Linked DNA regions of Panacibacter ginsenosidivorans. Each later gene encodes a partner of the first gene's protein in a complex. Links are inferred from orthologs where the notes say so. Each region holds a gene or a part of one and is shown in the gene's direction. Other genes may lie near its edges.

Region 1 (6,276 bases):
CATAGGTCACGCCCCTCTGTTAACTGGTGAAAATCTACACCCATTCCAATTCTTATACTCATAAATATTTTATTGTTTTAAATAAATTATGTACCCCACACTACCGCTTTTATTAAGCATGGTTGCGTCGCACTCTTGTACTGTTTCATTTTATACAGCACATAAATAGCTGGCCCATAAAATTCAATGCCAAACGAAGGAAAGAAAAAAAATCAAAAAGGGATGGTATCATTTTCAGATACTATCCCTTTTAATTATTTACCAATGGTTGGTGAATAGAATTGTTGCTGTACAAGTGAGTGACACAACCGGAGTTAAATAGTGTTTCAAATGCCGGTTACAAAAATTTATTTTCTGTTATTCTGCAGCTTCACCAAGATCAAAGATTACGCTAAAGCGTATGGTATTTGACAAAGCATTGCGTGTAACTCCATTACCTGAAGGCGCCAGGTAAGAAAAATTAAACCCGAATACATTATATTTTAAACCAACACCAGCCGTAAAATAACTTTGACCACCCTGGCTTTTTGGTTGTAAAAAATAACCGGCTCTTAAAGAAAACTGGTCGTTATAAGTATATTCAGCCCCTACCGATGCTGTGTTTGCTTTATTGCCAAAAGATTTTGTCCAGCTGGTTAATACACTTTGGTTGCGATATTCGTCTATGGCTGGACCATCTATTAAAGTATCACCTGTATACTCTGGGAATGCAGGAACGAGCAAATGATTAATATCCAAAGCCAAAGTAAACTTGTGCAATTCTTCAAAAGCCCATGTGTATGCTACACCGGCGCCAAGATTTGCCGGTATAAAATCTTTTGCCTTCGCATCAGTCGTATAACCTATTTTTGAGCCCAGATTACTTATGGCAAGACCATAAGTAAGGCCCTGGCCGTTTTCATCAAGATTATTGCCGTAGAGAGACAAATCTGCCGCTAAAGCATTACCGGCTTTATAAGTAACCCCATTATTACTATACCCGTTAGCAAGACTTGAGTTGATATAACGCAAAGCCACACCCACCCCTAACTTATCAGAAATTTTTCTAGAGTACCCAAAATCTAATGAAAATTCTCTTGGCCGTCCTGTTGAAATAGGATTACCCGAATAATCGGTAAACTGTATATTGCCAAGACTAAAATACCTAAGTCCTCCCGAGATAGCCGACTCTTCATCTATTTTGTAATAGCCGCCAAGCGTGGTTAAATAAACATCCTGTGCTATATCTTTTAGCCATGGCGTGTAAGTAGCAGATACCCCCCCGCTATAATTGGCAAAAGGTAATTTTGCCCTGTTCCAGAAAACAGCATTTGCATCAGGCGTGGTAGCGATGCCGGCATCGCCCATTCCACCAGCACGAGCATCTGGTGAGATTCGCAAAAACGGAACTGCTGTAGTTACTATGTTAATTGATGACTGTGCCTGCACGGCCAAACCCAACCCTATGCTAAACAGAACAGATAAAGCAGTTGATCTCAGTGTTATCCGCTTCATTGAAATTATTTTTTTACTGTTGAGAAATAGCTGAAATTATTCAATAGGCTAACCAGTTGCCGGTGTTATTTTTCAGCAAATTAACGTAGAGTTTTGGTCTATATCAGGTCAGGTTTTGAATGTTCCAAGATGGATTGCTTATTTTTTAATAAAACAAATATGTAACTTTTTTGATTCCCGCCAAACAATCTCTGGGAAAGAAATCAAATATTCATGTTTAGCTTAGAACGCTATTAAAGGCTTTCTTGTTGTAAATGTTGAATTTTTTAGAAAGTAAAACTTATATATTCGCACATTCCATTAAAAAAATACAATATTCCATTTTTGTTATCGTTCTATAAATTGATAAAAAGGCTATTCACATGTACAAAATAGTTAGAAACAGTTTCTTTCTCGCAGCAGCTTTGGGTTTCGCTTCCTGTAAGAACGGGAGCATATTTAAAAAGAAACCAGAAAAGTCTGATGTTACCGGCTGGAATTACAATGATAAAAACCAGGGCGGTTATTACGTTTTTAAAGCTAAGGATGTAAAAACAGGGCCGGGCCTTGTTTTTGTGCAAGGTGGCACATTTACAATGGGTGCAACCGAAGAAGATGTAATGGGAGACTGGAACAATGTGCCTCGCCGTGTAACTGTAAACTCTTTCTTTATAGATAAAACAGAAGTTGCCAATGTGCACTACCGTGAATACCTGCATTGGTTGAATAATGTTTTTTCTGATCCTCAATATGAAGCCGTTGTACGTGGCGCTTATCCCGATACTTTGGTATGGCGCAGCGAATTAGCCTATAATGAACCTTATGTGGAATTTTATTTCCGCCATCCTTCCTATAATTATTATCCTGTTGTGGGTGTAACCTGGAAACAGGCTCACGATTTTTGTATCTGGCGTACAGACAGGGTAAATGAAAATGAACTGGTAAATGCCGGCTATCAGAATAAAAATGTTATAAAACAGGAAATGAATGGTGGCGGTCAGGATAACTTCAACAGTAAATCTTACCTGATGGGCGAATATGAAGGTATCCCCGGAAAGCCTAAGAAAAATCCTTTACTTGATGCACAGGGAAGGCCGCGTACCAAAGTACAGTTTGAAGATGGCATTATGTTTCCTGATTACAGGCTCCCGACAGAAGCAGAATGGGAATATGCCGCTTTGGGTCTGATACTTGAAAATCCAAAACCCCGCAAATCTGAAAAGAAAAGAGGTGAGGAACTGGTAGCCAATAAACAGATCTATTCCTGGAAAAATGAAGGTTACGACAACCTGCGTGCAACAAAAAGAGGTACATGGCAGGGCGCATTTCTTGCAAACTTTAAAAGAGGCAACGGTGATTATATGGGTACACCAGGTGGCTTGAATGACCGTTCAGCTATACCGGCACCCGTGACTTCCTTCTTCCCTAATGGTTTTGGCTTATATAATATGAGTGGCAACGTCAGTGAGTGGGTTGCTGACGTATATAGAGCACAGACAAATATGGAAGCAGATGATATGAACCCCTACCGCGGTAACGTTTTCTCCAAAGTTGATATGAGTGGTGGTCAGGGTAACCTGAGAGACAGCATAGGACGCATTAAAACTGTTCCTGAAAATGATTCATCTTTAACGGAGCGCCGCAACTACCAACATGCCTACGCTATTAATTACCTTGATGGTGATTCATTGAGCAAAGTATATTATGGTTACGGTGTTACTACTTTAGTTAGTGATAAATCCAGGGTTATAAAGGGCGGTAGCTGGATGGATATGCCTTATTGGTTAAGCCCAGGTGCTCGTCGTTTTGTAGAGGAAGATCAAAGTAGCAGCGGACTTGGGTTCCGCTGTGCAATGAGCCACTTTGGCCCTACAGAAGGCACTTCTTCGAAATTACAAAATGGTAACTTCTTCCCCAAGAAGAGACAAAAAAGATAGATTCAGAGTTAGGTAATAAAAACGGACAATCCTGGCAGTCTTGCCGGGATTTGTTTTTTATATACCGGCTTTTGAATATGCATTATACATCCTTGCGTCGCACTCTTGTACTACAGCAAAAAAGTCAGCAGAAAAAAAGCTTTTCCTCATTGCTCATTAATGTATCAAAAGCACAAGTGAGTGACACAACGAAGCTGCTATTACTACAAAAGCCGGGAATATAATTAACAACATGCTCAACTTATCAACCGATCAACTTATTAACTTAGCAGCATGCCTTTTAAGTTACATGCACCATACGAACCGAGCGGAGACCAGCCACAAGCCATACAGCAGCTAACAGATGGATTAATTAGTGGGGAAAGATTTCAAACATTACTGGGTGTAACCGGTAGTGGCAAGACATATACGATGGCCAATGTTATACAAAATGTTCAGCGGCCTGCACTGGTTCTTACACACAACAAAACATTAGTTGCACAATTGTATGGAGAGTTCAAACAGTTTTTTCCTGATAATGCGGTTGGCTATTTTGTAAGCTATTACGATTATTATCAGCCGGAGGCTTACATGCCTGTTAGCGATACTTACATTGAAAAAGATCTAAGTATAAATGAAGAATTAGATAAGCTTCGGTTGCAGGCAACAAGTGAATTACTTTCTGGCCGCAGAGATATTATTGTAGTTGCAAGTGTAAGTTGTATCTATGGTATAGGTAACCCTACCGATTTTGAAAATGGCATTGTCCGCATTCAGCGAGGGCAAACCGTTTCAAGGCAAGGCTTTCTTCATTCATTGGTGAATAGTTTATATACCCGCACACAAATAGAATTCAAGCGTGGCACATTCCGCGTAAAAGGAGATACCGTTGATATCAATCTTCCTTATGTAGATTATGGTTATCGCATAACTTTCTTTGGAGATGAGATAGAAGAAATAGAAACGATGGATGTGCAAACCAATAGAAGAATTGGAACAGTTGAGAACGCCGCTATCTTTCCTGCTAACTTATACATTGCACCAAAAGATATGCTGCAAAGTATTATGCATGAGATACAGGATGAAATGATGGCACAGACAGAATATTTTAAAAGTACAGGTAAACTAATAGAAGCACAACGTTTAAAAGAACGTGTAGAATACGATCTCGAAATGATACGCGAACTTGGTTATTGCAATGGCATTGAAAACTACTCCAGATTTTTTGATCGTCGCAACCCAGGCACAAGACCTTTCTGTTTATTGGATTATTTTCCAAAAGATTTTTTGTGCATCATTGATGAAAGCCACCAAACCATTCCACAGGTTGCAGGTATGTATGGCGGTGACAGAAGCCGCAAACTTATTCTTGTTGATTACGGGTTTCGTTTGCCTTCTGCACTTGATAACAGACCATTGAATTTTCACGAGTTTGAAAACATGATTGGCCAAACAGTTTTTGTAAGTGCAACGCCAGGTGATTATGAACTCGAACAAACAGGAGGCGTTGTTGTTGAACAGGTTGTTCGTCCAACAGGTTTGCTCGATCCACCGATTGAAATAAGACCGAGTGTAAACCAGATTGATGACCTGCTCGATGAAATTGATAAACGTGTTACAAAAGGTGATCGTGTTTTGGTAACAACACTTACCAAACGCATGGCAGAAGAAATGGATAAATACCTGCATCGCATCAACATCAAATCAAAATATATTCATAGCGATGTTGATACGCTTGAACGTGTGGAAATATTGCGACAGTTGCGTTTGGGAGAAATTGATGTGCTCGTTGGCGTCAATCTTTTGAGAGAAGGTCTTGATCTTCCCGAAGTTTCTTTGGTTGCCATTCTTGATGCAGATAAAGAAGGATTCCTGCGTAATGAAAGATCGCTTACACAAACTGCCGGTCGTGCGGCCCGTAATGTGGACGGTCTGGTAATTTTCTATGCAGATAAGATGACCGAAAGTATGCAACGAACCATTGATGAAACTACACGCAGAAGAGAAAAACAAGTTGCTTACAACATTGAGCACAACATTACACCAAGAACCATAAAGAAATCTATAGAACAGATCATGAAACAAACTTCTGTTCTTGATATAAAAGGATACGATGTAAAAAACCCTTATGCTATTGCACCTGATGGAGACATTATAACAACTGCCGCAGAAGAGCAGGAAGTGTACAAAACAATTCCGCAAATGGAAAAAGCTATTCATCAAACAAAGAAGCAAATGGAGAAAGCTGCACGTGATCTTGACTTTATTGAGGCTGCACGTTTAAGAGATGAAATGTTCCGTATGCAGAAAGAGCTCGAAGCAATGAAATAATTTTTTATGAACCCGGATTTTGTTTTTCATGGCATCAACTGTTGCGTCGCACACTTGTGCCCTAGATCATAAATGGACAGCAAAAAAACAATACTCTTTGCCTATGCCTTGTTGCCTCTCCTTCCGAACGTACAAATGAGTGACACAACAAAAGCATCATAGTAGTAAAACAGCTTGCTAAAAAATTTTCCTTACATTTAATTCCCTCAATAACTAAATGCTATATATGAGAAAAATTTTCTTTCTTTCAATAATGCTGCTTTATTGCCTTTCGCTCAATGCACAAACAAAGCGTTCACTTGTTCCCTCAGACGTTTACCGCCTCCAGGATGTAAGCGCAGCACAGGTTTCGCCGGATGGTAATTGGGTGGCTTATGTTGTAAGCACCGTTGATACAGCAAAAGACAAACGTGATAATAACATCTGGATGATTAGTTGGGATGGCAAACAAAACATACAACTTACTTATAGCAAAGAGGATGAATCATCTCCAAAGTTTAGTCCCGATGGAAAATATATTTCGTTTCTCTCTTCACGCAAAAGCGGCGATGAAAAA
Region 2 (6,299 bases), 860 kb from region 1 along the record:
TGGTAATCTGTAATTGCTCCTGGCCGCTGGCATTTACAAGGCTAATTTTATAGTCACCCAGGGTATATGACATTGAATGTGCAATGTCTGTTGTATCCAGACGTTTCACGTACCCAAACAGCTTAATTGAGTTCGAATATCTTGTATTAATATCAGGAGTACAAAATATCATCTTTTTACCTGATTCATTGTGGCTCTCATACCACTGCGAACTATCTTCAGCAAACCACTCTGTTGCTATTGCACTATCAAGTGCCGTGAAATAGGGGCCGCCGGACCCACCTCCACCAGATGAACTGAAGTCAAAAGTTCCATCACTTGTGCAGCTTGTAAATAATAAGATTACGGTAATAAAAAGTACGGGTGCTATTGTAGTGATCTTTTTCATTGCTTACAGTTTTATACTGCCAAGCTATTCATTACAACAGGTGAACACTAACTGAATCCCGCATTACCGCTTTGCTCTTTTGTATTTTTCGCAAATAGCAGAAAAGTATTCTCGGACATCAGGAATATTTACTAGGAATTATGCCTGGGTTAGCTGCATAAGCAATTTATACAAAAACTTTCTACCTGCAGAAATTTAATGAGTTATGGTAACTGCGTCTTTTTCATATGGTCCTTTAAAAACAGCAGTATCAATAGCAAAATGACGCGTATAAATATTTGATTGCACAAAAATATTTTTGAGCCAGGTGGCTGTTTGCTGAAAGCCTTTTGCATCACCTGCATCAAAATCATTTAATTCAAGTCCGTTTGCTTCTCTCATCATTTGCTGCGGATCATCGAGATAGTAATACAACACAGCCAGGTTATAATAGCTGGCGTATCTTATTTTACGATCGTGCTTACCGGAAGAAGTGTATAAATGTTTTACTTTTTCAAAATACTCCATCACAGGTTTTAATTGCTCTTTTGCTCCTTCAATGGATGTGTTAGCGTTCATTCCAAATAACACATCTGTTAATGTAAGAAAAGCCTGACGGTGCGCAGTATATTCGGGATCTTTTTTGCTATCTATGATCCACATAAAATCATGCGCTGTTACTACCGGGAACCCAAAATTTGTTGTTATTCTTTCACTGAGATTATGCATGGCATTGGTTACACATCTTTCATAAAGGTTCTTTGTAACGCTTAGTGCATTTACAGCAAAATAACCCTGCGCCAATGCTTTTACCTGGAACTCAGGGCTTCTATATACCTGTTTATAACTACGGTTTGCCAGTACTTCATCCATAATATGTATTCCTTTATAGTCGTTGATGGCAGCTGTGGCAGCAAAAGTGTAGATCACTTCTTCGCTATAAAATATTCTTGTGCCTGTTACCTGTCCATTCTTGTCTTTTATGTTTTCTACTCTTTCTTTTACAGAAACGGACTCGGGCAAGAGATCCTCCAGTTGTACATGTACAGTTATGTGCCCGCCTGATTCCATTTTGCGCCAGCCTTCGAGTAATACATTATTTTCCGGGTGTATTTCATTAAGCAACGGCTGCATTAGTTTAGTGCTTTCAATCTCTACATTATAAGTGCGGTAAGAGCTGTCTAATTTTATAGCCGGCAATGAACGGTATTGTACAGTAAAATTATAGCGGTCAAGATCTACATTCCTTTGCGCCTGCAATACAACAGGAAATAGGAGGATGATTAAGTAAAAGTTTTTCACACATTAAGGATTTTGTTAATCTTCTAACGAATAAAAGACAATAAATATTTCTTACTGGCTATCTTACTATAGCTGTAGTGTTATTTGTTGGACATGTAAAACAACAGTACAAGTGTGCGACGCAACAAGAGTCCAACAGCATTACTGCAGCTAAGTACATAAAAATTTCCCCAAACAATTACTACATTTCAACTGCTCAACCATTCAACTTAACTTCGCCGCATGATCGATTATTTGAAAGGATTGAATGAACCGCAGCGGGAAGCCGTACTGCATACTGAGGGCCCGCTGATGATCGTGGCGGGTGCAGGCAGCGGCAAAACAAAAGTGCTTACTACACGCATTGCACACCTTATGGCAAATGGTGTTGATTCGTTTCGCATATTAGCATTGACCTTTACCAATAAGGCTGCCAAAGAAATGAAAGAGCGTATTGAACATATTCTTGGCAACAGTGATGCACGTAATTTATACATTGGTACATTTCACAGCGTGTTTGCACGCATACTACGTGCTGAAGCGCACAGGCTTGGTTACCCAAACAGTTTTACCATTTATGATACGGATGACGCAAAGAGTGTTGTGAAAACGGTGATCAATGAGTTGAACCTTGATGATAAACATTATAAACCCAACACTGTTTACAACAGGATATCTGCAGCAAAGAATGCTTTGGTTGGTCCGGTAGAATATAAAAACGATTATTATATTCAGCAGGAAGACATGCGCAGCAACAGACCATTGATAGCAAATATTTATGATGCTTATGCAAAGCGTTGTTTTAAAAATGGTGCAATGGATTTTGATGACCTGTTGTTTCTAATGTATCGTTTGTTGAAAGAATTTCCGGAAGCTTTAATAAAATATCAAAGCAAGTTTCGGTATATATTGATTGATGAGTACCAGGATACCAATCCGGCACAATACGAGATCATAAAACTACTTGCTGCACAACATGAAAATATTTGTGTTGTTGGGGATGATGCGCAAAGTATTTATAGTTTCCGAGGCGCAACTATTCAAAATATTTTACAGTTCCAGAAAGACTATGATGATGTAAGCATTATTAAACTGGAACAGAATTACCGGAGCACACAAAACATTTTAAAAGTAGCGAATGATATTATCGCCAACAATAAAGGACAGATACCAAAAAACCTTTGGACGGAAAATGCAACCGGTGAAAAAATAAAACTGGTGCGCACAATGACAGATAATGATGAAGGAAAATTTGTTGCTGATGCCATACAGGAACAAAAGCTGCGCAATCATTATAACAACAAAGATTTTTGCGTGCTTTACAGAACCAATGCGCAAAGCCGGGCATTTGAAGAAAGCCTGCGCAGGATGGGCATTCCTTACATTATTTATGGCGGCATTAGTTTCTATCAACGCAAAGAGATCAAAGATTATATAGCTTACCTGCGTGTAATTGTAAACCCAAAAGATGAAGAAGCATTAAAGCGCATTATTAATTATCCGGTTCGTGGCATTGGCAAAACAACTATTGATAAAGCCATTTTGTATGCCAATGAAAATAACATTACGATGTGGGATGTGCTGGAACGTGCAAAAGAATTTGGTTACAAAGCAGGTACACTTGAAGCAATAGAAAATTTTGTGTTGATGATCCGCAGTGCACAAAGCATGATGGTAAAACACAATGCTTATGAAATTGCATTTCACATTGGTAAACAAACAAATTTTGTAAAAGAATTATTTAATGATAAAAGTACAGAAGGTGTTGCCCGTTATGAGAACATACAGGAGTTACTCAACTCCATAAAAGAATGGATCGAAACGCCATTGAACGAAGAAGATGGTGAAGTTGGTGATAAAGGTCTCGGTGCTTATTTACAACAAATTACTTTACTTACGGACGCAGACCAGAAAGATCCAAATGCAGATGTGGTAAAACTTATGACCGTGCATGCTGCAAAAGGTCTGGAGTTTCAATGTGTGTTTGTGGCAGGTTTGGAGGAAACGCTTTTTCCAAGTGGGCTTAGCATTAATAGTCGCGAAGAACTGGAAGAAGAAAGAAGATTGTTTTATGTAGCCATTACCAGAGCCAAGAACAGGCTTTGGTTAAGCTATGCCAATGCACGTTATCGCTTTGGCAGTCTTGTTCAGAATGAAGGCAGCCGCTTTTTGGAAGAACTCCCTGAAGAATTTTTAGACAGAACTTTTGCCGGTGGTGGAGCCCGCAACCAGGGCAGCAGCTTTAACAATACTTCCGCATTTGACAGAATGCATGGTGGGTTTGGCGCTGCTGCACAAGCAGAAAAAACCTATGGGCCACCACCTGCAAGAAAGAAAGAAACACCTTCTTATCTGCCACCTAAACCACAGGCACCAAAAGTGGTAGAGCATAAGCCTGCTGCAGATTTTGTGGCAAGCGATACTTCTAATTTACAGGCTGGTCAAAAAGTGGAGCACCAGAAATTTGGTTTTGGTATGGTAAGTAAAATGGAAGGCAGTGCACATAATCCAATCGCTACAGTGCAGTTCGAGTTGAATGGAGAAAAAAAGATCATGCTGAACTATGCAAAGCTTAGAATTGTTGAATAGTTGAATTATGTACTAAGCCATATTGCTGCTATTAAGCTTAGTTGCGTCGCACACTTTTACATTAAGTACGCTACTCAGCATTTAATACATAATAAAGCCGGGGCAAATTTGCTCCGGCTTTATTATTAAAGCATATCATTTATTTTTGGAAAACACTTACAGAACCTTCAGGTGTTATCTGCAATAAAATTTTTGTGTTTTCTTTTATCATAGAAGTATAAAAATAATGGTCGCCTTCCTGGCCATTATATTCCACTGTTTCATCAAATTTATAACCGGCATATTTTTTTGCAAGAGTTTGCTGAGCATCTATAGGGAGGCTTAAGGGATTAATGTGACGCGACTTTGCGATCATATCGCCATCATAGTTATAAAATACCTCCAGTTGCTGATCATTCCAGTTAAAACTTGCTTTAATATAATTGTCTGTAACCTTCCATTCTATATCCTTTGCAGTGTTGAATTCTTTCTTTAGACTGCTGATGGCTTTTGCTTTGTTTTCTTCACCGCCTGCAAAAGCGCTGGTGGCAATGAGAGTGGCTGCAACGGCAACGATCATTATTTTTTTGCTGAAGGACTTCTGTGCCTTTTTGATAAGCAAATTGATTTGAGGTTTCATGGTTCTTAATTTTTTTCTTGAATAATTTTTTATCAGGTGTTTTTTGTTTTTAAAGACAGACCAAAAGTATTAACCTTGCCTATGTTAATGTAAGGATTGTGATAAATAAGAAGGTTTTCGTACTTTAATGATATAAGCGGCAAAAAGAGATGATGAAAAGAACGCGTCTTTTGAGGAAAAGTATTGCTTGCATTGAATTTCAGGGCAATCCTTAACGAAATTATAAAGTTTGTAAATGTGCCGTTAAAATACATGCGTTTATATGAAAAGCATTATTTTCAAATTCCGCCGCTGCACTTTACGATTTGCTTTCATTATATTGGAACAATGAATTACCTGGCACATGCATATCTTTCTTTTGACAGCAGCGAAATACTGGTGGGCAATATGATCAGTGATTTTGTAAAAGGGAAAAAGAAGTTTGATTATCCGTTACCCATACAGCATGGAATTATGCTGCACAGAATGATCGATACTTTTACAGATGCTCATCCGGCTACCAAAACTGCCATTACTTTTTTTAAACCCGTGGTTGGTGCTTATGCAGGCGCTTTTGTTGATGTGGTGTATGACCATTTTCTTGCCAATGATGAAAATGAATTTCACAGCAATGGCCTGGCTGATTTTGCAGATCGCACATACAGCAGGCTAAATAGCTTTAATAATGTATTACCCGAAAGATTTCAAAAGATGTTGCCGTATATGATGGATCAAAACTGGTTGCTTAATTACCGCACAACAAAAGGTATAGAAAACAGCTTTGGCGGATTATTCAGAAGGGCAAAATATATTGAATATACTGAAGCGGCATTTAACTGCTTTAAAGAAAATTATATTTCTCTTAATAACTGTTATAACAAGTTTTTTCCTGATGTTAAGGCAATGGTACAGTCTCAACGCAATATTATTACGGCCTTATAAAAGTCTTTGGCTTTTTTGCTGAGTAGTGCATCAATTGTACAAGAGTGCGACGCAACAGAAGTTGAAAAAGGTTATGAAGTCCGGCCCATAAAAAATAGTTAATAGATCATTCTGATAATAGTATTGGTTGTGGTAAGATATTTGTAAATATTTGCAACTTTAAAAAAGCATATACGTTATAAGCGCATAAAAAACTCAACATGAAAAATATTGTAGCAGTAGTTTTTTTGTTTATTTCTTTTTCTTCTTTTGCCCAGGTGCAACCTACCGATCTTGATAAAAGCCCAATGGATATGAATTATTCGCCGCAGGGTTATCCTATTTTAAAAATGAATGGTAAAACAACTGTACAGCCTAATTGCAGGATCGTTTACAGCAGGCCACAAAAAGCAGGGAGGGATATTTTTGGCGGCATCATCAGTTATGGCCAGGTGTGGAGATTGGGTGCAAATGAAGCAACAGAAATTGAATTTTTTAAAAATGTTAAAATAGACGGCAAAACTATTCCAAAGGGGAAGTATA

What was found.
Region 2: the proteins of uvrB (region 1) and FRZ67_RS13340 are in contact, whole or in part, in a crystal structure (PDB 7EGT), measured with the Thermus thermophilus proteins. The link is inferred for Panacibacter ginsenosidivorans from one-to-one orthologs. Residues at the interface, in WP_096411307.1 of Thermus thermophilus: Glu23, Leu25, Arg26, Asp27, Gly28, Glu29, Arg30, Phe31, Arg55, Glu326, Asp327, Phe328, Glu379, Ser382, Gln383, His398, Gly400, Arg401; in WP_096412145.1 of Thermus thermophilus: His654, Arg656, Phe657, Gln666, Asp668, Glu669, Lys680, Arg681, Leu682, Ser683, Lys685, Tyr686, Ala687.

What each region holds. Positions count from the first base shown.
Region 1 is NZ_CP042435.1:2,306,813-2,313,088, forward strand. The notes cover bases 3,237-6,201. They hold uvrB (excinuclease ABC subunit UvrB), read left to right. Parts: upstream 3,237-3,683; coding sequence 3,684-5,720; downstream 5,721-6,201. Other genes in these bases: FRZ67_RS09675 (SUMF1/EgtB/PvdO family nonheme iron enzyme), read left to right, coding at 3,237-3,410; FRZ67_RS09685 (S9 family peptidase), read left to right, coding at 5,947-6,201. In the rest of the region: ispF (2-C-methyl-D-erythritol 2,4-cyclodiphosphate synthase), read right to left, coding at 1-62; type IX secretion system outer membrane channel protein PorV, read right to left, coding at 358-1,494; more of FRZ67_RS09675, read left to right, coding at 1,857-3,236; more of FRZ67_RS09685, read left to right, coding at 6,202-6,276. UniProt on the Escherichia coli protein: The UvrABC repair system catalyzes the recognition and processing of DNA lesions. A damage recognition complex composed of 2 UvrA and 2 UvrB subunits scans DNA for abnormalities.
Region 2 is NZ_CP042435.1:3,164,573-3,170,871, forward strand. Bases 1,577-4,564 are described here. They hold FRZ67_RS13340 (ATP-dependent helicase), read left to right. Parts: upstream 1,577-1,891; coding sequence 1,892-4,237; downstream 4,238-4,564. Other genes in these bases: FRZ67_RS13335 (hypothetical protein), read right to left, coding at 1,577-1,669; FRZ67_RS13345 (hypothetical protein), read right to left, coding at 4,377-4,564. Also shown: FRZ67_RS13330 (hypothetical protein), read right to left, coding at 1-388; more of FRZ67_RS13335, read right to left, coding at 584-1,576; more of FRZ67_RS13345, read right to left, coding at 4,565-4,856; FRZ67_RS13350 (acyl carrier protein phosphodiesterase), read left to right, coding at 5,184-5,777; FRZ67_RS13355 (DUF2911 domain-containing protein), read left to right, coding at 5,978-6,299. UniProt on the Escherichia coli protein: A helicase with DNA-dependent ATPase activity. Unwinds DNA duplexes with 3'-5' polarity. Translocates on single-stranded DNA with 3'-5' polarity. Initiates unwinding more efficiently from a nicked substrate than double-stranded DNA.